4 regions of the Paenarthrobacter sp. YJN-5 genome follow, and region 2 is predicted to be linked to each of the others. Evidence: riboswitches for the same ligand, from Rfam matches in the RefSeq annotation. Region 2 holds a riboswitch; each other region holds the start of a gene.
The links. Region 2 has a riboswitch for cyclic di-AMP ahead of HMI59_RS16580 (M23 family metallopeptidase). Riboswitches for the same ligand answer to the same signal wherever they lie in the genome.
Positions count from the first base shown of each region.

Region 1 (5,783 bases), 550 kb from region 2:
CGTTTGCCGCGCAGGACTTCGGAGCCGGCCACCCCCAGGTAGCTGGCGAACGCGGTTTCGTGGCCCCCGCCAAGCACAACGGTGAGGTTGCCGGCGTCGAGCAGTCCGGAGATGGCACGTCCGGCGCGTGCCTGGCCGTCCTCCAGCTGGTCGCCCTCCACCACCACGTCACCGGCGTCGAACACCTCCCGGTCCAGGTGGAACGCCAGCGGACCAAGCGCCGCACGGATCGCGGCCGGAGCCGCGGCAGCACCTACCCGCCCCTTGTTGCGGCGAACCCCTGCGTCGCTGCAGAAGCCCAGTACGACGGCGGAGCGCACGCCGGCAGCGGCGGTCCCGGCAGCGTGGGGAGCCACAGCCTGCCACCACCGACGGTGCTCAGGGCCGTCGCCGTCGAAGCGGCCGGTCCATGCGGTGGGGGTGACGTCTACGGCGAGGGCGCTGGTTTCCATGGATTAAGCACACCGGACCCGGACTGCCAATGCCAGCAGTTCCGGGCCCGGAGTGTCTGAAATACCGGAATGGGGCTACTTCACCCCGAGCAGTTCCTCCACGGTGCCGATGCCGAAGAACAGCAGGAATGCCGCAGCCACAGCCCACATCAAGGGGTGTACCTCGCGGGCGCGGCCCTGGAACGTGCGGATCAGGACGTAGGAGATGAAGCCTGCGCCGAGGCCGTTGGCGATCGAGTAGGTGAACGGCATGAGGGCGATGGTCAGGAACGCCGGGATGCCGACGCCCCAGTCCTGCCAGTCGATCTTGCCCACCTGCGAAACCATCATGAAGCCCACCACAACAAGGGCGGGCGCAACGGCTTCGAAGGGAACCAGGTTGATCAACGGCGTAAAGAACATGGCCACCAGGAACAGGACACCGGTGACGATCGAGGCCAGGCCGGTCCGGGCGCCTTCGCCAATGCCGGCGCCGGATTCGACGAAGATCTGGTTGGAGGACACCGAAGCTCCGCCACCCACAATCGCGCCGAGCGCATCAACCTGGAGAACGCGGTCCACATTGGGGATGTTGCCGTGCTCATCCACGGTTCCGGCCTCATTGGCCAGGCCCACCATGGTGCCCATGGCGTCGAAGAAGATGCTGAGCAGGATCACGAAGGCCAGCAGGGCGGCACCGATGAAGCCAAGGTGTTCGAAGGCGCCAAAGGGGTTGGCCTTGCCGATCAGGGAGAGGTCCGGAGCGCCCCACTCGGACACCTTGGGGGCCACGAGCGACCAGCCGCGGGGGTTGATGGTGGTGCCGTCGTTGCTCGGTCCGATATGCAGGGTGAATTCAAGGATCGCAGCCAGCGCGGTGGAGACGATGATGCCGATCAGGATGGCACCGCGTACCTTGCGCACCACCAGCGCGATGGTGAGGACCAGGCCGACCGCGAACACCAGCGTCGGCCAGCCCAGGAGTTTGCCGTCCACGCCCAGGCCCAGCGGAACGGTGGTTCCGGCGGCGTCGGGAATGCGGCGCACGAAGCCGGCGTTGACCAGTCCGATCAGCGCAATGAAGAGGCCGATGCCCACCACGATCGCCGTCTTGAGCGCCTCGGGGACGGCCTTGAAGACGGCGGTCCGGAACCCGGTGAGGACGAGGATCAGCATGGTCAGGCCGGAGAGGACCACCAGGCCCATCATGTCCGGCCATGTCAGGCCCGGGTGCGAGGCAACGGTGACGGCCACGAACGCGTTGACGCCCAGGCCTGTGGCTACGGCAAAGGGATGCTTGGCCCAAGCACCCATGAGGATGGTCAGGATGCCTGCCACGAAGGCCGTGGTGGCGGCGACGGCCGTGAAGCCCAGCGATGCCCCGCTCGAGTCAGCCCCCGACAGGATGAGGGGGTTCAGGACCACGATGTAGCTCATGGCAAAGAAGGTCGCGAAGCCGCCACGGATTTCCCGCGAATACGTGGATCCACGTTCGGAGATCTTGAAGTAGCGGTCGATTGCAGAACCCTGTTTAAGCATGGATGTCTCCGGGGATCGTGTGAGTGTGCTCTCAAATCCTATGCCCGCCCGTGCGGGAGGGCCTGACGATTCGCCTAGTCTGTAAGGAAGCCAACATTAGGAGAAACCGCCCCATGCGCACCATCCGCCCGCTCCTGGCCGCCGTCGTGGCTGCCCTCGCCTTCGCCTCGGCGCTGCTTTTCGGCGCCGCCCCGGCATCGGCGCACGACGCCGCAGAATCCACGAGTCCGGCCAGCGGAGCCACGGTTGCGGAAGTTCCGGCATCGGTCTCCGTCACGTTCAATAACCGGCCGCTGGCTATTGGTTCGGGCATGTCGGTGACCGCGGGCGGGGAGAACTGGGCGGACGGCGCCGTGCAGATCATCGACAACCAGGCGGTCCAAAAACTGCGTCCCGGCGCTCCGGCGGGCCAGTACACGGTGGTTTGGCGCGTCGTCAGCTCCGATTCGCACCCCATCGAGGGCACCTTTACATTCACGGCAACAGCAGGAAGCACGACGTCGGAGGGCGCCACCGCGGTAGCCTCGCCGTCCGCGTCGGGCCAGGCAGGTTCGGGCACTGTTCCGAGTGCGGGAACCGCGGCCCCCGGAACCCCCGTCAGCGAACCGGCTCCGGACGCCTCCCAGCCGTTCCCGTGGAGCATCGTGGCGTTTGCTGCATTAGCTGTTGCGCTCGTTATTTTCCTGGCCGTTACAGCCCGTCGGAAATTGGCTGCTTCCAATGATGCCGAGGGCGATAAATCCGCGGAATGACGGGGTTTTCTACATACCTGCGAAAATCTCGAAACGGTTACTGCGACACGCTTGACGCCCACTTCTCGTTACTTAAATGTGACTTTGCCGTGATCATCGCGTACGGTAGTACCTGTGCCCGATCCGCATTCGGCGCACTTCCGGCCTGATTGCCTAGCTCTGCCGCAGGTCGGAATCCGTTCGCAGACATACCTACGGCAGAGACGGGGAACCCATTTTAGGCCGCCAATGAGCGCGCCTTGGGGTGAAGCCACGAAGCTTCCGCTGAACAGCGGTGGATAGTGGCCGGGTGACTCCCATCCGAATCCGACAGCTAACCTCGCAGGCATCGGGAGAGGCTTTTTCATGTCTTCACGCATTCTTCGCGGCCGTCGTAAGGCGGACAGCGTACGCCCCAATCCGTTCATCTCCATCTCCAAGGCAGTTGCCAGCAACGCTTCAGGCGCCGGCCGCCAGGCAGCCGTCATCGCTGCAGCTTCGGGTCTTGTCCTGACCGGTTCCATTGCTGCACACGCTGCCGAAACTCCGGCACAGGCTCCGGTCCAGCGGGACTCCAGCCCCGCCACGGTTGCTGAAACCGTTGCCGAAACCCCCAACAAGGTTGTCACTGCCGCAGCAACGGCCACCGTCAACTTCGAGCGTCCCGCTGTTGCTTCCGTAGCAGCACCGGTCATCGAGAAGCCGGCTCCGGTTGTTGAGGCTCCCAAGAAGGCCGCAGCCAAGGCTGCTGCAGCTCCTGCCGCTACCGCCACGGTTGCTGCTTCCGCACCTGCCGCTGCTGCTCCGGCAGCACCTGCCCCGGCACCCGCTGTTGGCGGCGTCAACGCAGCCATGGTTGCCTCGGCTTACGCCCAGATCGGTGTCATGCAGGACTGCACCGCCATGGTCGAAAAGGCCCTCGGCTCCGCAGGTATCCCGGTGGGCGACCTTGCCCCCATGCAGTTCATGAACTACGGCAAGGTAGTCAGCGATCCCCAGCCCGGTGACATGATCGTCCAGTCCGGCCACGTTGCCATCTACATCGGCAATGGCCAGGCCATCTCCGGTGGCATTAACGGTAACCAGACCGGCATCCACCCGATCAGCTGGCTGACCGCAACCGGCCCGCTCACGTACGTCCGCGCCGGCGCATAAGTTTCACGCTTCACAAAAAGGCCGGCACCCCGGAGGATTCGTCCTCCCGGGGTGCCGGTTTTTTGGTTTTAAGCTTTTTGGTTTAAGGGACCCTGCTTCAAGGGCCCTGTTTCAGGGCTGCCTTGGTGCCGCTGTCGGGCTTGCCGGGCTTAGGCGATCGCGAGGCCGGGCGCTGCTGGAAGTGCCACCTTCGAAGAGATGGCCTGCCCCACCGCCTTGGCCTGGCGGAGGACTTCCTTGGGGGTTGGCGTGATGAGTTCTCCCACTCCCACCAGATGCATGCCCACCGCGCGCATGGCGGCCACGAGGTTCTGACCAACGGCAATGCCAAGCTCGGCCAGCATTTTGCGCAACTGGCTCTGTGCGCAACGCGTCACCACGACGTGGTCGGCAAGGAGAATGCCGTGGGCTGTGTGGACGGCCCACTGCCGAGGGGATGCGAGGGGAGTTTCTGCGGCCGTGAGCAGGTCCAGCCGGACCGCCTTGGTGGTGTTGCGTACATCCAGGTGGTGGCTGGCCGCGTAGTTCCGCAGGTGGCGGAGGATCTGGTTCCGTTCCAGCATGGAAGCGGGATCGGCTACCTCGCACCGTTGCAGCATGCCGGTATGCACGGAAGGACCCGTCTGTGCCAGTGGGCCGAAGCCGTCCACCACGATCGAACCCACGCCGTAGCGGCTGAGTTCGCTGGCCACGGCGAGGCCTGAGAGTCCGGCTCCGATCACCACGGTGGTGGTTCGCTCCGTGGCGGAATCAGGCATGAGTGACACTGCGTGGTTCCTCCTTGACGTACGTGCCCAAAGGCAGGATTGGACGCTTCCGGTTCCCCCAAACGGTCGCAAATAAATGGCCGGTATGTGTTCTGGAACACTCTCACCGGCCATTCGGTGACTCGAACACTACAGAACTTTTGGGGCGTTGGGTAGCCTTCCTGACAGCGTGTTATTACTTCTTCCCGGGGCGTCCCGGGAGGGCCTTGAAACCGAGCCCGGACCGTTATGCAGATAGCGGAAAAGCCGCCTTGATTCGCTATAAGCAAACGAGAATAGTTGGCATTGGACGAGGAAGTCCCGTGGCTTCCACGATCACGGACATTAGCGCACAACGTGAGGTGTAACACCCCTACGTTGAACCTCTGGCAGAATGGCCGGAACATCAAGCAGCAGGTGGAGAGGCGGGCCCCAAATGGACCAGCACGGTAGTCACGTTGAACATCCCCGCGGCGGTGACGCGGAAGCAGTAGCACCGGGCGGCATCGTGGTTGGAGTGGACGGCTCCGAACACGGACAATGCGCTTTGGTGTGGGCAGCGCGTGAAGCCGAACGCCGGCAACTTCCCTTGCACATCGTGACCGCTTATTCAGTGCCGATCTTCGCCGCTTCAGGGTTGGACGGCGGATACGCAACGGTGGACGACTCGATGATCCGGGAAGGCGCCGAAGCGATCGCCAAACAGGCCATGGAGAAGGTTTCCGGCTACAACATCGACGTTGACGCCTCAGTGGAGAACGGGGATGCCGCCGGTGTCCTGCTGGATCTCTCCGCGGAAGCCGCCCTCCTGGTTTCGGGCAGCCGCGGACGCGGTGGATTCGTCGGCCGTCTGCTGGGCTCCGTCAGCAGCGCGCTGCCGGCCCACGCGAAGTGCCCCACAGTGACGGTGCCGTTGTACTGCGCCGACCGCCTGGGCCAGAGCACCGAGGACAAGCACATCAAGGCCGAACACGCGAAGGCCGGTCCCCGCACGGTGGAGAACATCGTTGTAGTTGGCGTTGACGGCTCCGAACAGGCGCGAGTGGCGGTCCTGGAGGCTGCTGAACAGGCAGAACGCATGGGCGCGAAGCTGCGGGTAGTCTGCGCTGTGCCTCAGTACAGCGGCTCACTGGCCTGGGTGCCGGCCCCCTTGGACAGGGATGCCCTGTTCGCGGATATCA
Region 1 is NZ_CP053544.1:4,135,203-4,140,985, reverse strand. It holds gene hutG (formimidoylglutamase) at 1-452, opposite strand, end outside; gene HMI59_RS19150 (NCS2 family permease) at 528-1,970, opposite strand; gene HMI59_RS19145 (copper resistance CopC family protein) at 2,084-2,722, shown strand; cyclic di-AMP (ydaO/yuaA leader) riboswitch at 2,902-3,064, shown strand; gene HMI59_RS19140 (NlpC/P60 family protein) at 3,068-3,856, shown strand; gene HMI59_RS19135 (FAD-dependent monooxygenase) at 4,006-4,614, opposite strand; gene HMI59_RS19130 (universal stress protein) at 5,039-5,783, shown strand, end outside.
Region 1: another riboswitch for cyclic di-AMP. It lies ahead of HMI59_RS19140 (NlpC/P60 family protein); the one in region 2 lies ahead of HMI59_RS16580 (M23 family metallopeptidase).

Region 2 (5,783 bases):
GTTGAAGGCAATGGCCATGACCGCTGCCACGGCAGCCAGCGAAACAAAGGCGACGACGGCGGCAGCAACAGTCAGGGGGCGGCGGTAACCCGGGGAAGTCATGCTCCAAAGGTATCCGGTTGCCGTGGGCTTCCGCTAAGCGCGAAGCGCCAAAGCGGGAATAGGGGGCCGGGCAGGATAACCTTGAAGGAGCAGACCCACACGGACCGGGCTGTCGCCCCTGATCCCGCAGGACCCTGTGGATGCGGCGCCGGCCTGACGTGTTTCCCACGCAAGAACGAAGAAGGTTGATTACGTGCCCACCGGCAAGGTCAAGTGGTATGACAAGGACAAAGGCTTCGGATTCCTCGCGGCCGAAGACGGCCAGGAAGTATTCCTGCCCAAGACGGCCCTGCCCGCGGGCGTAACCGAGCTTAAGGCAGGAACGCGGGTGGAGTTCGGCGTTGCCGACGGTCGCCGCGGGGCGCAGGCGTTGGGCCTGCGTATCCTGGACAAGACCCCCTCCATCGCCAAGGCCAAGCGTATGAACGCACGGGACCTCGCGCCGCTCGTCCAGGACCTGGTCACTGTGCTGGACAACCTCTCCGGCACGTTGTCCTCCGGAAAGTACCCGGAAGGCAATAAGGCGAAGGCAATCGGTACGGCACTGCGCAAGGTTGCCGACGAGCTGGAAGCCTAAGGAACAGCCATGACTTCCGAATCCGCACAGGATACGCAGGCCGCCGGGAACGCATCCAATGCTGCCTCCGCTGCCGAGGCTCCTGCCAACGGGGAGACCCCTGCGGGCGGGGCCGGCCCGGCAGCCAGGGAAGTCCCCGCGCGGAAGGGTGCTGCGCCGAAACCCCGCGCCGGAGTTCCGGTGTGGCGCACCGGTAAGCCGGACGCGTTCCTGGCTGCCGCCGTCGACGTGGCGCGGACAGCCGTGGAGGGTATCGCGAAGCCCGGCGAGGTAGGCGCCCACATCGGGGCCAAATCGGAGGGCGACCGCGTTGTCACCCACCTGTTCGAATCCAAGCTGCCCGGCTATGGCGGGTGGCAGTGGTACGCGGTGGTCACCCGGAACTCGCGTTCCAAGATTGTGACCGTGAGCGAGCTGGGATTGCTGCCCTCGGAGGACTCCATCCTCGCGCCCGAGTGGGTCCCGTGGGCCAAGCGGGTCCGGCCGGAAGACGAGACGCCGTTGGTCGAGGAGACCGCCGGAGAAGTTCCGGAAGAAGCCGTGCAGGCGGAAGAAGCTGAAGCCGAGGCTTCCAGGAATGAACCGGCCGAAGACGCGGACGATGCCGACGCGGACGCCGAGGACGCCGTGCGGGAGCCTGCAGACTCCCCGGAAGCCTGATCCACCAAGACTTTAAAAATAATCGGCGCCTGCCGGGAGCTTCTCCCGGCAGGCGCCGATTGTTTGTGGGGGCTACTTCTTCAGCTCGCCCACCACGTAGTCAATGCTGGCGAGCAGGGCGGAGACGTCGTCCGGTTCGATCGCAACGAACGTCGCGATCCGCAGCTGGTTGCGGCCCAGCTTGCGGTAGGGCTCGGTGTCAACCACGCCGTTGGCGCGCAGCACCTTGGCGATGGCTGCGGCATCGATCGAATCGTCGAAGTCGATGGTGGCAATGACGTTGGAACGCTCTTCGGGGTTGGCAACAAACGGAGTCGCGAATTCGGAGGACTCTGCCCACGAGTAGACGCGGCTGGCGGAATCCGCCGTGCGCTTGCTGGCGAAGTCAAGGCCGCCGTTGCTGTTGAGCCACTGGACCTGCGCATCCAGGGTTACCAGCGTGGAAAGCGAAGGCGTGTTGTATGTCTGGTTCAGCTTCGAGTTATCGATGGCGGTCTGGACGTCAAGGAAGTCAGGAATCCAGCGTCCGCTTGCCTTGATGCGGGCAGCGCGTTCAAGCGCCGCGGGGGAGAAGAGGCCGAGCCACAGGCCGCCGTCGGACGCGAAGTTCTTCTGCGGGGCGAAGTAGTAGACGTCGGACTCAGCCACATCCACGTCGAGGCCACCAGCCGCGGAAGTAGCGTCCACCAGCACCAGGGAACCCTCATCGGCGCCGGCAACGCGCTTGACCGGCGCAGCCACACCGGTGGACGTCTCGTTCTGCGGCCACGCATATACGTCCACGCCGGCTTCCGCAGCGGGAGCGGGGCGGGTCCCGGGCTCGGACTTGATGATGGAGGACTCGTCCAGGAACGGAGCCCTGTTGGTGGCGGCTGCAAACTTGGAGCCAAACTCGCCGAAGGACAGGTGCTGTGCCTTCTTTTCCACGAGGCCGAAGGCCGCGACATCCCAGAACGCCGTTGAGCCACCGACGCCGAGGACTACCTCGTACCCTTCAGGAGCACGGAAGAACTGGCTGAGGCCCTCACGAACGGAGCCTACGAGGTTCTTGACCGGGGCCTGGCGGTGGGAGGTGCCAAGGATGGTCTTCGATGCAGCGGACAGGGCTTCGATCTGCTCCGGGCGGACCTTGGACGGTCCGGCGCCGAACCTTCCGTCCTTGGGCAGCAGGTCGGCGGGAATGGTGATGCTGGTGTCGCTCACGCGTGGCTCCAATGTGTATCGGTCAAAGACGGGGAGGTGGCAGGTGGCATCAACTGCCCCTTCGACACCCCCAATTCTGCCTGAACAGGCGCGGGTGCGCGTACCCGGTGGTGTCATAGTCCGCCACGTGGAACGTGGTTGCGCGCGTTCCCGTCGTCAAGGGGGTGGAGGCAAGGTACCCGGAACCTTTGTGACCCTTTGAAAATTATCAAGAGTAATTCCAAATAAGCTAGGCTTGAGTACGCGTTCACAGGGTGGCGCAGGGGGACGTGCAGCCTCTACGGACGCGGTACGGTGGACATTACGCAAGAACTGCGTTCGAGGAGAGCTGAGCTGGATGACGGATCTGATCGATACCACTGAGATGTATCTTCGGACCATTTTGGAACTTGAAGAAGAAAACATCGTGGCTCTCCGCGCCCGCATCGCTGAGCGGTTGCGCCACTCCGGTCCTACGGTCTCCCAGACGATCGGACGCATGGAGCGCGACGGCCTGGTGGTGGTGTCCAATGACCGGCACCTGGAGCTCACGGAAGTCGGCCGCAAGCGCGCCACGGAGGTGATGCGCAAGCACCGCTTGGCTGAACGCCTCCTTGCCGACGTCATTGGCCTCGACTGGGCGTACGTCCATGACGAAGCGTGCCGCTGGGAGCACGTGATGAGCGAACGCGTGGAACGCAGGCTGTATGAACTGCTGGAGCATCCCACGCAATCCCCGTACGGGAACCCGATTCCCGGCCTGGAGGCCCTGGGCGGCCTCGCTGTCCAAGCTCCCTTCCGCCCGGACGTCAACCTCCTGCAGGCAATGGATGGTTACGCTGCGGACTCCCGCGTTGTGGTGAGCCGGCTCGCCGAGCCCATCCAGGTTGAGCCCGAACTCCTGACCCAGCTGGACGAGGGCGGCATCCGTCCGGGTGCGGCCGTTTCCCTGGAACGCGTGGGGGACTACATCTCCGTCCGGGTGCCGGGGATTGAAGGGGCCCTCGAGCTGCCGCCGGAAGTAGCTGCCCACGTATTCGTAGCAGTCGGCTAGCAAGCGAAAGCCGGCCGGCTGCAGGCGCTCACTCCATGTGGGCGCCTTTGCCTTGCCAGGGGCGTGGTTGATCTCACGTTGCACCGCCGCGCGGCGGTGTGACCTGCGGTTTCCGCGGATAGGTGATAAGGGGAGCAGTCAAAAGACGACCGCCCTGTAGATAACGAATTTATTACCGCGGGCCTTAATCCCCTATAGTTATCTACTAGCGCCGATATCAAAGCGTTACCTGATCTGGAGCCGAGCTCTGCCAGCAGATCAGGGGTGTTAAACATCTACTGGCAGAGGCGGGGGAACCACAATCGGCTGCCTAGAGAAGCAGCCTTGGGGTGAAGTCCGCAGCAGCAGTGCCTTACTTACGCAATTCCCTCCTGGGATACCTGTGTGCCGTGAGCGCTGCGTGCGGGCCGGGTCTTTGCACTCTCTGATCCGAATCCGACAGCTAACTTCGCAGGCTTTTGAGAGAGGAACAGAGTTTGACTTCGCAGAACGTCAGGGGCCGTCGACGCGCTACCGGCCCCGCTACTGAGCTGCGGCCAGCCCGCGTAGTATCGGAGATCCGGCCCCGCGACACCCAGCGTCAGGTGCGCCGCCGTAAGAGCCCGATGCGCCAGGTGGCCGATTTCGCAGCAGCCAGTGGTGTAGGGCAGAAGGCCGGCGTAGCACTCGCTGCTACCGGTCTTGCGCTCACTGTCGGCCTGCCTGCAACGAGTCCCGTCATGGCCACGTCCGAGTCCGGGCAGACTGAGGCCGCACTGGCTGTGGGCGGCGGGAGCCAGCCCGAGGTCTCCGCGGAAGCGTCCGCCAAGATCGACTTCAGCCGCGCCGCGGTGGCAACCAAGGCGGATCCCGACGGCAAGCTCAAGCAGTTGCTGAGCGCCCAGTCCGTAGGAAGCATCCAGGCCAGCTCCTCCAAGGGCACCATGGCCAGCCCCTTGGATACCCTCAGCACTGCATCACCGTTCGGCTACCGCATCAGCCCGCTGACAGGCGGCAGCGGCGATTTCCACCGCGGCCAGGACTTCGTGGCCCAGTGCGGCACGGCAGTCCACGCTGCTGCGGCAGGCAAGGTCACCTTTGCGGGTTGGCATGAATACGGTGGAGGCAACCGCGTGGTAGTGGACCATGGCAACGGCCTGGAAACCACCTACAACCACTTGTCGTCATTCAACGTCAAGGTCGGCGACACCGTGAATCGCGGAGATACCGTTGCCTTGAGCGGCACCACGGGCGCTTCCACCGGCTGCCACCTCCACTTCGAAGTCCAGGTCAACGGCGAAGTCGTCGACCCCATGGGCTGGCTCTAACCCGAGTTGATGGTCGTCTCTCGCATTCTTGACACGCCCCGTGATCTGAATGTGACATTTGCGTTCAACTGTTGTACCGTACAAAGCGCATCGGCTTTTTAGGGGGCCGATGCACTTGGGTGGATTGCCTAGCTCTGCCACCACTCAAGGTCCGTTCGCATAATTCGTCTGGCAGGGGCGGGGGAACCAATTTTGGTCTTCGAAAGAGGGCCTTGGGGTTAAGTCACAAACGCTTCCAACGGCGTGTGGCCGGATGACTCCCATCCGAATCCGACAGCTCACCTCGCAGGCATTGGGAGAGGCTACCTTCGTGTCATCACGCACTACTTCTGCGCGCCACCGCGCCCAGACGGTTACCCCGTTGAACACTCTTTCCAAGGCTGTTTCAGCGAATGCCGGAACCGTCGGCCGCCAGGCCGCAGTCCTTGCAGCAGCATCGGGCCTGGTCCTCAGCGTCGGCCTTCCTGCCCAGGCAGCGGATACTGACGTTTCCAAGGCTGAGTCCAGCGCACAGCAGCTGGTGACCACCGCCGTCGTCACGGCGGAACCAACCGCCACTGTTTCCTTTGAGAGCCCCGTTGTGGTTACCAAGGAAGCCCCCAAGATCCAGCGCGCTTCCCAGACCACGCAGCGCTCCCAGGCCAACGGCAACCAGAATGCCGGCCAGGGCGAGGCCGCAGTCACCGCCAAGTCCGCCGGCTCCAAGGATTCCGCAGCCAGCGCCGCGGCTTCGGGCCTCGCAGCAATCGCGTACACCGGCATCGGCCACCCGTACGTCTGGGGCGGCACCACCCCCAACGGTTGGGACTGCTCCGGCTTCACCCAGTGGGTTTACGCACAGGCCGGCATCAGCATTCCCCGCGTCAATGCATGGACCGCCATGAAGCCCACCAGCACTCCC
Region 2 is NZ_CP053544.1:3,582,852-3,588,634, reverse strand. It holds gene HMI59_RS16605 (hypothetical protein) at 1-102, opposite strand, end outside; gene HMI59_RS16600 (cold-shock protein) at 296-679, shown strand; gene HMI59_RS16595 (DUF3027 domain-containing protein) at 689-1,339, shown strand; gene serC (phosphoserine transaminase) at 1,412-2,542, opposite strand; gene HMI59_RS16585 (metal-dependent transcriptional regulator) at 2,880-3,575, shown strand; cyclic di-AMP (ydaO/yuaA leader) riboswitch at 3,804-4,047, shown strand; gene HMI59_RS16580 (M23 family metallopeptidase) at 4,052-4,882, shown strand; cyclic di-AMP (ydaO/yuaA leader) riboswitch at 5,022-5,188, shown strand; gene HMI59_RS16575 (C40 family peptidase) at 5,193-5,783, shown strand, end outside.

Region 3 (5,783 bases), 1.4 Mb from region 2:
CGAAGGCCCGTGGCCGAAACGGCTGTGGGAGCCATGGCCAGCAGCTATGCCAATGCCAACAACATCGGGATCCCCGTTTCCCTCTATGCGGTGGGAACGGCCCAGCACGTGGCCCCGGTCCTGCTGGTGCAACTCCTGGTCCTGGCGCCCTTCTACGTCACCATCCTTGGTGTGGCCGGAGGGGCGAAGGTGCCTTGGAAGCGGGTGGTCCTGCAGCCGTTGGGGAATCCCATGATCATCGCGTCAGCGCTGGGCGTGGTGGTGGCGTTGACCCGGTGGAAGGTTCCGGAACTGGTCCAGCGGCCCATCGATATGTTGGCCGGAGCTGCCGTGCCCATGGTGCTGCTCGCCTTCGGGATGTCCTTGGCGGGCCGCGCTCCGCTGCAGAAGGGCGACGGCCGGGTGGAAACCGTGGTGGCGACGCTCCTGAAACTCGTGGGGATGCCCTTGGTGGTCTGGGCGCTGGGGCGGTTCGTCTTCGGGCTCGAAGGGCAGCACCTCCTGGCGTTGGTCATCATGGGTGCGCTTCCCACGGCACAGAACGTGTTCCTTTTCGCTTCCCCGTATGGCCGGGGCACTGTTGTTGCGCGCGACGTCATCCTCCTGACCACAGTGCTCTGCGTGGGGGCCTTGCTGGTGGTCGCGTGGCTCTTGGGGTAGCGAAACATGTGACCGACCCGGTGGCGGAAGAGTCGGGTGGCAGAACAGAAGGCAGGAACCCTTGCCGGGTCCCTGCCTTCTTGGTTTCACACTTGTTTGTTAGCGGCGCCCGTCAGAAACGGCGCAGCCGCTGGTGGCTCCAGCGGCCCATCCGATGGCGGAAAGTGGCCGTCCGGCTGCTGCAGCAGTACCGGCCGTGCCAGCCGATGTGGGTAGTGGTGCGGGGCATGCGGGTGCTCACTTGAGGACCCCCTTGGCTGCGTCGAGCAGGCCGTCCACGTCCAGGCTCGGAGCCTCCGTCGGTGCGCTGGACTTAGGGTCGGAGCCCGGCTTCGGGGAGTCGCTGGGCCGCGGCTTGGAAGTCTGCGTCGTCGTCGGCGTGGGCGTTGGGGTGGTGGTTGGCGTCGTCGTCGTAGAAGGCGTCGTGCTGGGCGAAGGCGCCGTGATGTTGTCCGACGGCGGTGCCGGCTGGCTCGGAACGGGCGACGTCACGCCCGGTACTGGAACCACGGCCGAAGGGGCGGTGGACGGAACCCACTTGGGGTCGGCCAACGAAACCTGCGGCGTCGGAGTGGACGACGGCGGTGCTGCCGCTGCCGGAGAGGCTGCTTCGACGGCGGACTGCCCGGTATCCGTCGTAGCGGCCGACGTCGAGGACGCGGTGGAGTAGGACGGCGTCGGGCCAGGAGTGGCCGAGCCCGTTGCCCGGTCTTCGCCGGAATTGTTAGCGCCGCTGGCCTGGTTTTGAGTGTCCTGTCCGAAGATCGGCAGGTCCATGGCTTGGCTTACCGTTCCCACCGTGAGGACCAGGCCCAGTGCTCCGGCGACCACCGCCATGCGCTGGCTCATGGTCTTCACGGACGCTGCCTTGGTCAGGACGGCGTGGGGTTCCTTGGTGAAGGAGGAGGAAGCAAAGGAACCAAAGGCCGACTTCGCAGCATTGCGTCCTGCGGCTCGTCCTGCCGCAGGACGTGCGCCGTCGTGCTGGCCACGGGCGGTCTTGCGACTGGCCAATCCGGCGGCGGCTGTAGCGTCAGCGGCGATCCGGGCCGGCGTCTTGGGCTGGGGGGTCCCGGCCGCGGCGGCAACGTGCGCCGAAACCACCGGAATAGCGGCAGTCGCGGGCTCGGGCTCAGTGGCGGGCTCCGCCGGCGTGGCCTTCACCACGGGGATGGCAGCCGTGGGCGGTCCGGGCGTAGTGGACTCCGAGCGCGGAGGAGCGGCAACTACGGGGATGGCTTCGGTGCGCGGCTCTTCGGTGGGGGATTCAGCGGTGGGTTCGGAGTCGGACTCAGCACTCGGTGCAGCTTCCGGAGCCACGACTGCCTGGGCCGCGCGCTCGCGTTCCATCGCCCGTCGCTGTGCTCGTGTCATGGGCGCAGCGGTGGGGTCGGTTGCGGTGGCGGGTACCGCCGTCGTGCTATCCATTTCGGTGGCCGGACCGCTGGGCTGGGCCCGACGGCGTCCGGTTGGCTTGGTGGGCTGGCCGTCCCCTTGGGCACGGCGCGGCTGATCCATGGTTGGGGACATGGTGTTTGCCTCTCAACGCCTGCGAGGTTAGCTGTCGGGTTCGGACGAGGCCGTCCGGCCGCACGTGGCGGCTTCACCCCAAGGGCCTGCGGGGAACAGGCCCGGGAACTCTGGGTCCCCCGTCTCTGCCGCGGGTCTGGCGGGATTCCGGGATGCGGCAGAGCTCGGCGTCAGCCCGGAAGCGGCCCAGCGGAGATACGGGTCGCCCTACGAAGTTACAGCAGCAGGGAAGTAAAGTCACATTAATGTAACGGACGGTACATGAGGGCCGGCAGCGCCCGCGCTGGCGGACGGACGCGCCACACACCGTCCACATATCCCTGCTGAACACTAGCTTTCGGCGTCTACCGGCCGGTAGACATGAGCTATGGACCTACCCGTGATGCCACCCGTTTCGCCCATGCTCGCCAAATCCGTGCCCAACATTCCTGAGGTTGGGCACTACGAACCCAAATGGGACGGGTTCCGGACCATCGTCTTCAGGGACGGGGATGACGTCATCCTGGGCAGCCGGAACGAGAAACCCATGACCCGGTACTTCCCTGAGCTGGTGGAGGCGTTGAAGAAGAACCTGCCGGAGAAATGCGTGGTGGATGGCGAGATCATCCTTATTTCCGGCAACCGGCTCGACTTCGAAGGACTGCAGCAGCGCATCCACCCCGCCGACAGCCGCGTCCGGATGCTTGCAGAGAAGACGCCGTCCTCCTTCGTCGGGTTCGACCTCCTGGCCCTCGGGGACGAAGACCTCACTGCCCGGCCGTTCTCCGAGCGCCGTGCTGCGCTGGAAAAGGCGCTCGCCGATGCCGAGCCGCCCGTGTACGTGACGCCTGCGGTCACCGACCTAGAGCGGGCAAAGGAATGGTTCGTGCAGCTTGAGGGAGCAGGGCTCGACGGCGTGCTGTCCAAACCGCTCGACGGTACCTACCAGCCGAACAAGCGGGTGATGTTCAAGACCAAGCATGAACGGACGGCGGACTGCGTGGTGGCCGGTTTCCGTTGGCACAAGACGGCGGACGTCGTGGGGTCGATGCTGCTGGGGCTCTATGACGATTCCGGCAAACTCCACCACGTCGGAGTGGTGGCCGCCTTCCCCATGGCGAAGCGGAAGGCGATGGTGGCCGAGTTGGAGCCGTACCAGGTGGAGATCGCGGACCACCCCTGGGGAGAGTGGGCCAGCCAGGAAACCGGAGCGGCGGTTGGTTCGAGGATGCCGGGGGCCCAAAGCCGCTGGAGTGCCGGCAAGGACTTTTCCTTTGTTCCTCTGCGGCCCGAGCTGGTGATCGAAGTGGCGTACGACTACATGGAAGGAGACCGGTTCCGGCACACCACGCAATTCCGCAGGTGGCGGCCGGACCGGACTCCTGAAAGCTGCACGTACTCACAGCTGGAGGAGCCGGCCGACTATAACCTCGGCGAGATCCTCAAGCTGAAGTAGGGGAGTTCTATTCCTCGTGCCCTTGATCCATGCTCATGCTGTCTTCCGCTGGAGGCGTTTCTCCCGGGGGTACTCCGCCGCCGGGTTCAAGCCCTGTGACGTTGCCGTTGTCCGGATCCGGGTTCGCTGATGCGGCGGGATCGCGGTCTTCGTCCTGCCTCATGTCCGGGTCTTCATGGATGCTGTCGGGCTCGGCCGCGCCGGACACTCCGAAGGTCTGCGGATCGTCTTCCGGGTCATAGCTTGTCATGGTCAAACCCCTTCCTAAGCAAACTTACTATTTGGCTTGCCCTGCCAGCCTAACCGTGTCCTGTCCAGCGCAACAAGGGGCGTGCCGCCGTCGTGAGGCTATGCCTGCGTACGGTCCGACGTTGCGGCGACGAAGCTCCGGATCGCGTCCGCAACGGCCTTCGGCCTCATGTGCTGGGCCACGTGTCCCACTCCCGGAATCTCCACCAGCCTGCCTTGGGGAACAGCTCGGGAGAGCCGCAGCGACCATTCGGGTCCTGCCACGTGGTCGCGGCTGCCTCGCAGGATCAGCACGGGGTTCCCCACAAGGCTCAGTCGTTTCTCGGTGGGGTACTCCATCATCACGGGCAGCTCGGTGAGGTACCAGCGGGGCCCGCACAGGAAGTAGTCGGAGACGACGATCCAGTTGGAGGACGGACTTTCGCGAAGGAGCCCATCCAGGAAGAGGGCCAGCGATTGCCGCCGTACGTTCTTGTGCTTCGAATCCACCACAGGACCCATCAGAACCACGTGCGAGGCCTGCTCCGGTGCATGAAGCGCAGCCTCGATGGCGAACTGGACGCCCATGGAGTGGCCCACCAGCACGTAGGAAGTGATGCCCTTCGCTTTCAACGTCTCCGCAATGAAGGCACCGTATTCCTCGGCCATGACTTGGTGGTCCGGTGTGGGCGTGCCCGCAAAACCCGGCAGGTCGAACGAGTACGTCGGCGAACCAGCGGCAAGGACGGCGTGGAGGCGGGCAAGGTAGCGGTGTGAGACGCCGATGCCGTGAATCAGGATGTACACGGGGCTGTCCGGGGAGCCGGGCGATGGCTGCGAGCCGGGCGGCGGGGTTCCGTTGGTCCAAAGGATGCGACCCTTAAGCCCGCCGGCTTCGACGTCTTCCGAGCGCAGGGGCGTGCGGCGTGTCAATCGTCCTCGCACCTGTTCTACTCCCGCGCGGGGTCGTCGGACCCGGCTGATTCATCCGCGCTCTGGTGAACGTCGGCAGCGTTGGCCGCTTCCCGGCGTCGGGCGATCTTTGATTCCGTCCACATCGCGACGGCGACGAACACAACGCACGCGAACATGAACGTGGCCACGAAGTTCAATCCCATGGCCGAACCAAGGGGTGCGGCAACAGCCATGGCGGCCGCTCCGGCCACGATATGCCACCCCTTGAAATTTCCCACCAAATAAGCGTAACCCCGGCGTTTGCGGCACTCCGCCTCTTGGCCGGGATCGTTGCTTGATCCTTATCACCACGCCCTGTCTACGGCGTGTCGTCAGGTCCCGGGGCTTCCTCTGCCGCACTGGCCGCGGCTTCCTTGCGCTTCTGCTTTTCCAGCCAGGCCATGATGGCAGCCTGCCGGATACGGCGATGGGTTCCCCGGTACTCCACGGGGATTTCGCCGCGGTCGGTCATATTCCGCAGATAGGTGTGCGAAATCCCGGCAAGCTCAGCTGCCTGGGAGGTGGTGAGCATCTCCTCGACACTGCTGACGGTCACGGTTTCGCCCCTGCTGAGCCGCGCGAGGAGGTCGACGACGGCGTCCTTCGCCTGATCGGGCAGGCGGTGGACGGTGCCATCGACGAACACAGTGATGTCGTTGCTGTCCTGGAGCGAGCGTGCCAGGTTCCGGGCGTCATCGGCGGGAAGGCCGGCCGTGACGCGGGGAGCTATCAATGCCATGGCAGAAGCCTAGCGCGGCTGCACCCCAAGGCGGTGTTGCATGCCGGTTCGCCTGTTTCGACGATTAGCTGCGTGTTAGACGTTTCCTACCGTCTAACACGCAGCGAGCCATCGAATCGGGCGGCAAGCCAAGAGTCAGACGGCGTCCAGGTCCGTTTCCAACAGTTTCACCAAGGCATCCAGTGCCTCGTCAGCACCTTCACCCTCGGCCCGGAGCACCACCACATCGCCCTTGGC
Region 3 is NZ_CP053544.1:410,596-416,378, forward strand. It holds gene HMI59_RS01950 (AEC family transporter) at 1-660, shown strand, start outside; gene HMI59_RS01955 (hypothetical protein) at 898-2,190, opposite strand; cyclic di-AMP (ydaO/yuaA leader) riboswitch at 2,195-2,342, opposite strand; gene HMI59_RS01960 (ATP-dependent DNA ligase) at 2,558-3,625, shown strand; gene HMI59_RS01965 (DUF6480 family protein) at 3,633-3,875, opposite strand; gene HMI59_RS01970 (alpha/beta fold hydrolase) at 3,974-4,786, opposite strand; gene HMI59_RS01975 (hypothetical protein) at 4,804-5,046, opposite strand; gene HMI59_RS01980 (helix-turn-helix domain-containing protein) at 5,127-5,546, opposite strand; gene HMI59_RS01985 (HPr family phosphocarrier protein) at 5,682-5,783, opposite strand, start outside.
Region 3: another riboswitch for cyclic di-AMP. It lies ahead of HMI59_RS01955 (hypothetical protein); the one in region 2 lies ahead of HMI59_RS16580 (M23 family metallopeptidase).

Region 4 (5,783 bases), 220 kb from region 2:
CGTCGTGGACCACCCGCTGGTCGCTCACAAGCTCACCGTACTGCGGGACAAGAACACCCCCTCACCGGTCTTCCGGCAGCTCACCGAAGAACTCGTGACCCTCCTGGCCTACGAGGCCACCCGCGAGGTCAAGACCCAACCGGTGGAGATTGAAACCCCGGTCACCAAGACCATCGGCACCGCTTTCACCAAGCCCACACCACTGGTTGTCCCTATCCTCCGCGCCGGACTGGGCATGCTCGAAGGCATGACCAAGTTGGTCCCGACGGCGGAGGTCGGGTTCCTGGGCATGGCCCGCGACGAGGAAACCCTTGACATCATCACCTACGCCGAGCGCCTCCCCGAGGACCTGACGGGGCGCCAGGTATTCGTCCTGGATCCCATGCTCGCAACCGGTGGCACCCTGCGCGAGGCCATCAAGTTCCTGTTCAAGCGTGGAGCCTCGGACGTCACGTGCATCTGCCTGCTGGCCGCTCCGGAGGGCCTGGCCAAGCTGGAAGAGGAACTCGCCGACGCCAACGTCAACATTGTTCTGGCGTCCATTGACGAGAAACTCAACGAGAAGTCGTACATCGTCCCCGGTCTCGGCGACGCGGGCGACCGCCTGTACGGGATCGCCGGCTAGGCATAGACCCCTATTACTTTCCGTCGTGCCCCGCTAGCCTGTGGCGCATGGACTGGAAACTTGAACTGGTGTTTGTCCCTGTGTCCGACGTCGATCGCGCGAAGGATTTCTACGTCAACAAGGTCGGTTTCAACGCCGACTACGACGAACGACCTTCCGACGGCGTCCGCTTCGTCCAGCTCACTCCTCCGGGTTCGGCGTGCTCCATCGCCATCGGAGAAGGGTTGTCGGACGCACCTCCAGGCACCGCTCCGAGCCTTCAAATGGTGGTGGCGGACATCAATAAGGCCCATGAACAGCTCAAGGCCAACGGGGTGGACGTCAGCGATGTCGACGTCCAGGACTGGGGCCACTTTGTGTACTTCGCCGATCCCGACGGCAATAAGTGGGCGGTGCAGTACCTCCCACAGCGGCCCAACGGGTAACCAATGCAGGCTCACTGTGCGGCAGGATGGAACCATGATCCTTCCTGCCGCACAGCCTGATCCGGGACATTCCCGGCAAACCCTCACCGTTCGCGCCGTCCTCTTTGACATGGACGGAACGCTGGTGGATTCGACGGCCGTAGTAGAGCAGGTCTGGCTGGAATTCGCAGAACGCTACGGGCTTGACTACACCGAGATCCTGCGGACCTCCCACGGCGTCCAGGCCGGCGACACGGTGCGCCGGTACGCCCCGGCGGATTCCGACGTCGTTGCCCTCACCGCCGAACTGGGCGAGATGGAACGCAACCGCACAGACGGCATCATTGCCTTGCCGGGAGCTGAGGCCCTGCTCGAAGCTCTTCCGGACGAGGCCATCGCACTGGTCACTTCGGCCGACCGCATCCTCGCCGATATCCGCATGCAGGCCGCCGGACTCGCCATGCCTTCGACGGCGGTCACCGCCGAAGCCGTAACACGCGGCAAGCCGCATCCGCAGGGATACCTCAAAGCCGCGGCTTTGCTCGGTGCCGACCCGGCCGACGTCGTGGTTTTCGAGGACGCACCCGCAGGCATTGCCGCAGCAAGGGCCGCCGGGATGCGGACAGTGGTTGTAGGCAAGGCCGCCGCGCACCAAGCGGAACTGGAACCTGGCATGTGGCGGATTCCCGACTACTCGGCGGTGGCTGTTGAGACCGTGAGGCACGACGACGGCGGCCACGTCATCACGCTCACGTTCTAGCCCTGTTCCACCCGCCCGGGCGGGAGTAGGCTGTGCGCATGTCAGCGTTGCCGGAGGCATACGGTGCTGCATTGGAGCGTGCCATGGTGCACGCCACCAATTGGCTCGCGTCGGTGCCCACCCGTTCAGTCCGCCCAAAGTCCGACGCCGACCAGGTCGCCGCAAGCATCCTGCCGCGGCTCCCCGACGAACCTGCCGATGCCGCCGCCGTCGTTGATGAGCTGGCTGCACTGGCCGAACCGGGACTGATGGCCATCCAGTCCGGACGTTTCTACGGCTGGGTCATGGGCGGCACCTTGCCGGCTGCCATGGCGGCGGATTGGCTTGTCTCCGCGTGGGACCAAAACGCGGGCCTGCGTTTTGCCACCCCGGCGGCGGCAGCGATCGAGGAGTCTGCGGCCGATTGGTTGCTTGACTTGTTGCACTTGCCCGCCACCTCCGACGTCGGCTTCACCACGGGGGCCACGACCGCCAACTTCGTCGGGCTTGCCGCGGGAAGACAGCACCTGATGGATGAGGCCGGCTGGGACCTGGAAGGCCTCGGCCTGTCCGGGGCACCGAGGATCACAGTGTTCGCGGGGCGGGAGCGGCACGCTGCGGTGGACCTCGCTTTGAGGTACCTGGGCCTGGGGACATGTGTTCCCGTGGACGCAGACAGGGAAGGCCGGATCCTGCCTGATGCGCTTGAGGACGCCATGGGAGAGCAACCCGGCCCGGCGATCGTATGCCTCCAGGCAGGCAACCTGCACTCGGGTGCCTTCGATCCCATGGCTGACTCCATCGCAGTGGCCCGCGACCGCGGGGCGTGGGTCCACGTGGACGGCGCCTTCGGTTTATGGGCGGCTGCGAGCCCGAAACTGCGGGAACGCCTGGCAGGTGTGGAGCTCGCCGATTCCTGGGCCACCGATGCCCATAAGACACTCAACGTTCCTTACGATTGCGGCCTGGCAATCGTGGCCCGCCCCGAAGCCATGAGGCGTGCCTTCAGCGTTCATACGAGTTACCTGATAGCGACGGATGCCGGGCCGGGGGACCCTTTCGAGAAAGTTCCGGAGATGTCCCGCCGCGCCCGCGGAATTCCTGTGTGGGCAGCCTTGCGCCAGTTGGGCCGGAACGGTGTCATCGACATGGTGGAGCGGCTGGCCGCGAACGCGCGGGCGCTCGCTGACGGCCTATCCTCGATCCCCGGGGTGGAAGTGCTCAATGACGTGGTGTTCACGCAGGTCTCGGTGAGTTTCGGGACCGACGAACGGACGCGCAGGATTACCCAGCGGCTCATGGCAGAAGGCGTCGTGTGGATGTCAGGGTCTTCCTGGCAGGGGCGGGATATCCTGCGGATCTCCGTCAGCAACTGGTCCACGGACGACGCCGATGTGGCGGCGTCGGTGGAAGCAGTCCGGCGTGCGGTGGAGCAGGAACCCGAAGCCTAGTTAAACGCCAAAGCCGCCCCCGTTTCCGCCACACGCTCCAGTAGGTACTGGTGCGTGTGGCGGCAACGGGAGCGGCATCTCAGGCAACGTCCGGGTTTAGTACCAGTTGTTGGCCAGGTGGAATGCCAGGGCTGCCGACGGCGAGCCGTAGCGTTCCTTGATGTAGTTCAGACCCCACTTGATCTGGGTCTGGTAGTTGGTCTGCCAGTCAGCACCGGCGGAAGCCATCTTGCCGGCGGGCAGCGACTGGACAATGCCGTAAGCACCGCTGGAAGCGTTGGTGGCAGTGGTGCGCCAGTTCGATTCCTTTTCCCACAGCGTGTTCAGGGCGGTCATTTCACCCGGACCCCAGCCGTAGTTGGCCAGAATGCTGGCAGCGTAGGCCTTGGCAGCGGCAGGATCGTCAACGGCCTTGGGGGCGGCAGCGGCGGCAGCAGCTTCTGCCGCAGCCTTGTCCGCAGCGGCCTTGGCGGCGGCGTCGGCTGCAGCCTTCTCAGCGGCAGCCTGGGCAGCAGCAGCCTGCTCGGCGGCGGCCTTGTCAGCTGCTGCCTTTTCGGCGGCGGCCTTCTCCGCAGCAGCCTTTTCAGCAGCGGCCTTCGCAGCTGCGGCCTTTTCAGCAGCGGCGCGCTTGGCGGCCTCAGCCTGGGCGGCGGCTTCAGCGGCAGCGTTCTCGCGGGTCTGCGGGTCCACCTGGACCGAAGCCTGGGTCTGTGCCGCCTGGCTCATCTCCGGAAGGTTGAACGTGGCGTTTGCGGCCTGCCCGAGCGATGCAACGCCCAGCGCGGCTGCGACGACGCCGGCTGCTACCGACATGCGGTGGCCGGTCCTACCCTGGCGGGCAGCGTTCTTCAGAACATTCTGCGACTTGGTCAGGGGAGCGTTGTTCTCGTCACGGTGACGCGCCTCATGGCGCGACTGATCCTTGAATTCAGACATGTGTGATTACCTCTCAGCGCCTGCGGAGTTAGCTGTCGGGTTCGGATGAGGTCATCCGGCCGCGCGTGTAGCTGCGGCTTCACCCCAAGGACCGGCGCAATGCCTGGCCCGGAGACTCTGGGTCCCCCGTCTCTGCCTCGAAATCAGAACGGAACTCCGGGAAGTGGCAGAGCTCGGCGCATCCCGGGTGTGGGCCAAGGTTGGGGCGACCCACTCGTTCGACGGTACAGGAGGTTAAAGCGAAAGTCACATTTAGGTAACAGAGATCACGACGCCGGTGCGTCGCCTTGCCGGATTCGCCGCGGTCGGGATGTGCCCCAACGAAGGGCGGGGCAGGATGCGCCACGGCGCCGCGACAATCGGGGACACTGAGGCTGCACGGGGGTTCGCAGGTGGCGTTCGGAGCTTTTAGCAGATTGGAAGCCTGAATATCGAGCCTGGCGTCCACTTCGATTGGACAGCATCCGTTTCAGATCGTGAGATTCCGCTGGTCGGGCGCTCGCGGGAATCCAGAGGGGCATCATGCCCCATTGATCGAAGAAAGTTCAGCCAGAACGCAATATTTCTGCCCTTGACCGAACAAAACCGCATTCATTTTTGCGATCCGCTGAATTGTGATTTGCGGCACAATACTCGCGCTTATCTCAGAATGTGGACGTTTCCGCCCTTTGTTACTTGCGTGTTGTCATTGTTACGTTGCACACTTCCAATGTGAACAAGAACTCAACAGCACCTGCAGCCGCAGCAATCTTCTCCAGCACACCCGCTGGCGACGAGTCCCGCTGTTGTCGAATGCAAGCCTAACTTCCCACCCCAAGAAAAGTTTCAGGCATTCGCCCCCTAGCCCACCGTTGGGCGCCCCTCCCCAAAACTCATTGCGGGGACACCAGCATTCGAAGCCGCGATGACGGCTATTCACTTTTGAGGTAAGCACTCCATGTCAGTTGCATCCGGATACGTCCACATCTCCGTCCGTAACGCCAACAAGGCCGCTTCCAACGCCGGCCTCCGCCCCGGTTTCGGTAACCGCCCCGGTTACGCACCCGGTACCCAGGCTGCTGCCCAGCAGGCTCCGGGCTACGTTCCCCAGGGCTACAACCCGAACTCCTACGGACAGTTGCGCGCCGTGCCTGCCGCTACCGAGCCCGCAGCCATGACGGCACCCACTCCGGTGGTGGCCCAGTCCGAGCGCCTCCGGCCCGTGGCCAATGACAACGTAGCCCGCGGATTCGTGCTCTACATGGGCATTGACGAAGAGACCGCAGCTGCTGCCGGGACCTCCATTGCCAAGCTGGCCCAGGAAATTCGTGCTTACGCCCAGTCGCTCGTGACCGGCGCGGAAAGCTATGCCGCCGTCGCCGTTGCTCCCGCCAGCGCACCCGGGTCGGCACTCGACGTCGTACGTTCCACGTTCGGTGACCCCACCGTCGCCGCACGCCAGCGCACCGAAGCCGCGCGTCCGGCGCCCCAGCAGGAGGCGCGCCCGTCCGGCGTGCTCATCGACCTCGCCCGCCGCGAAGTCCACCTCGACGGCGAATCGCTGAACCTGACGTTCAAGGAATTCGAACTCCTCAACTACCTCGTGGAGAACGGCACCCGCACGGTGGGCCGTGACGAGCTCCTCGAAG
Region 4 is NZ_CP053544.1:3,806,177-3,811,959, reverse strand. It holds gene upp (uracil phosphoribosyltransferase) at 1-625, shown strand, start outside; gene HMI59_RS17610 (VOC family protein) at 673-1,050, shown strand; gene HMI59_RS17605 (HAD-IA family hydrolase) at 1,085-1,789, shown strand; gene HMI59_RS17600 (pyridoxal-dependent decarboxylase) at 1,828-3,219, shown strand; gene HMI59_RS17595 (hypothetical protein) at 3,316-4,155, opposite strand; cyclic di-AMP (ydaO/yuaA leader) riboswitch at 4,161-4,314, opposite strand; gene HMI59_RS17590 (winged helix-turn-helix domain-containing protein) at 5,093-5,783, shown strand, end outside.
Region 4: another riboswitch for cyclic di-AMP. It lies ahead of HMI59_RS17595 (hypothetical protein); the one in region 2 lies ahead of HMI59_RS16580 (M23 family metallopeptidase).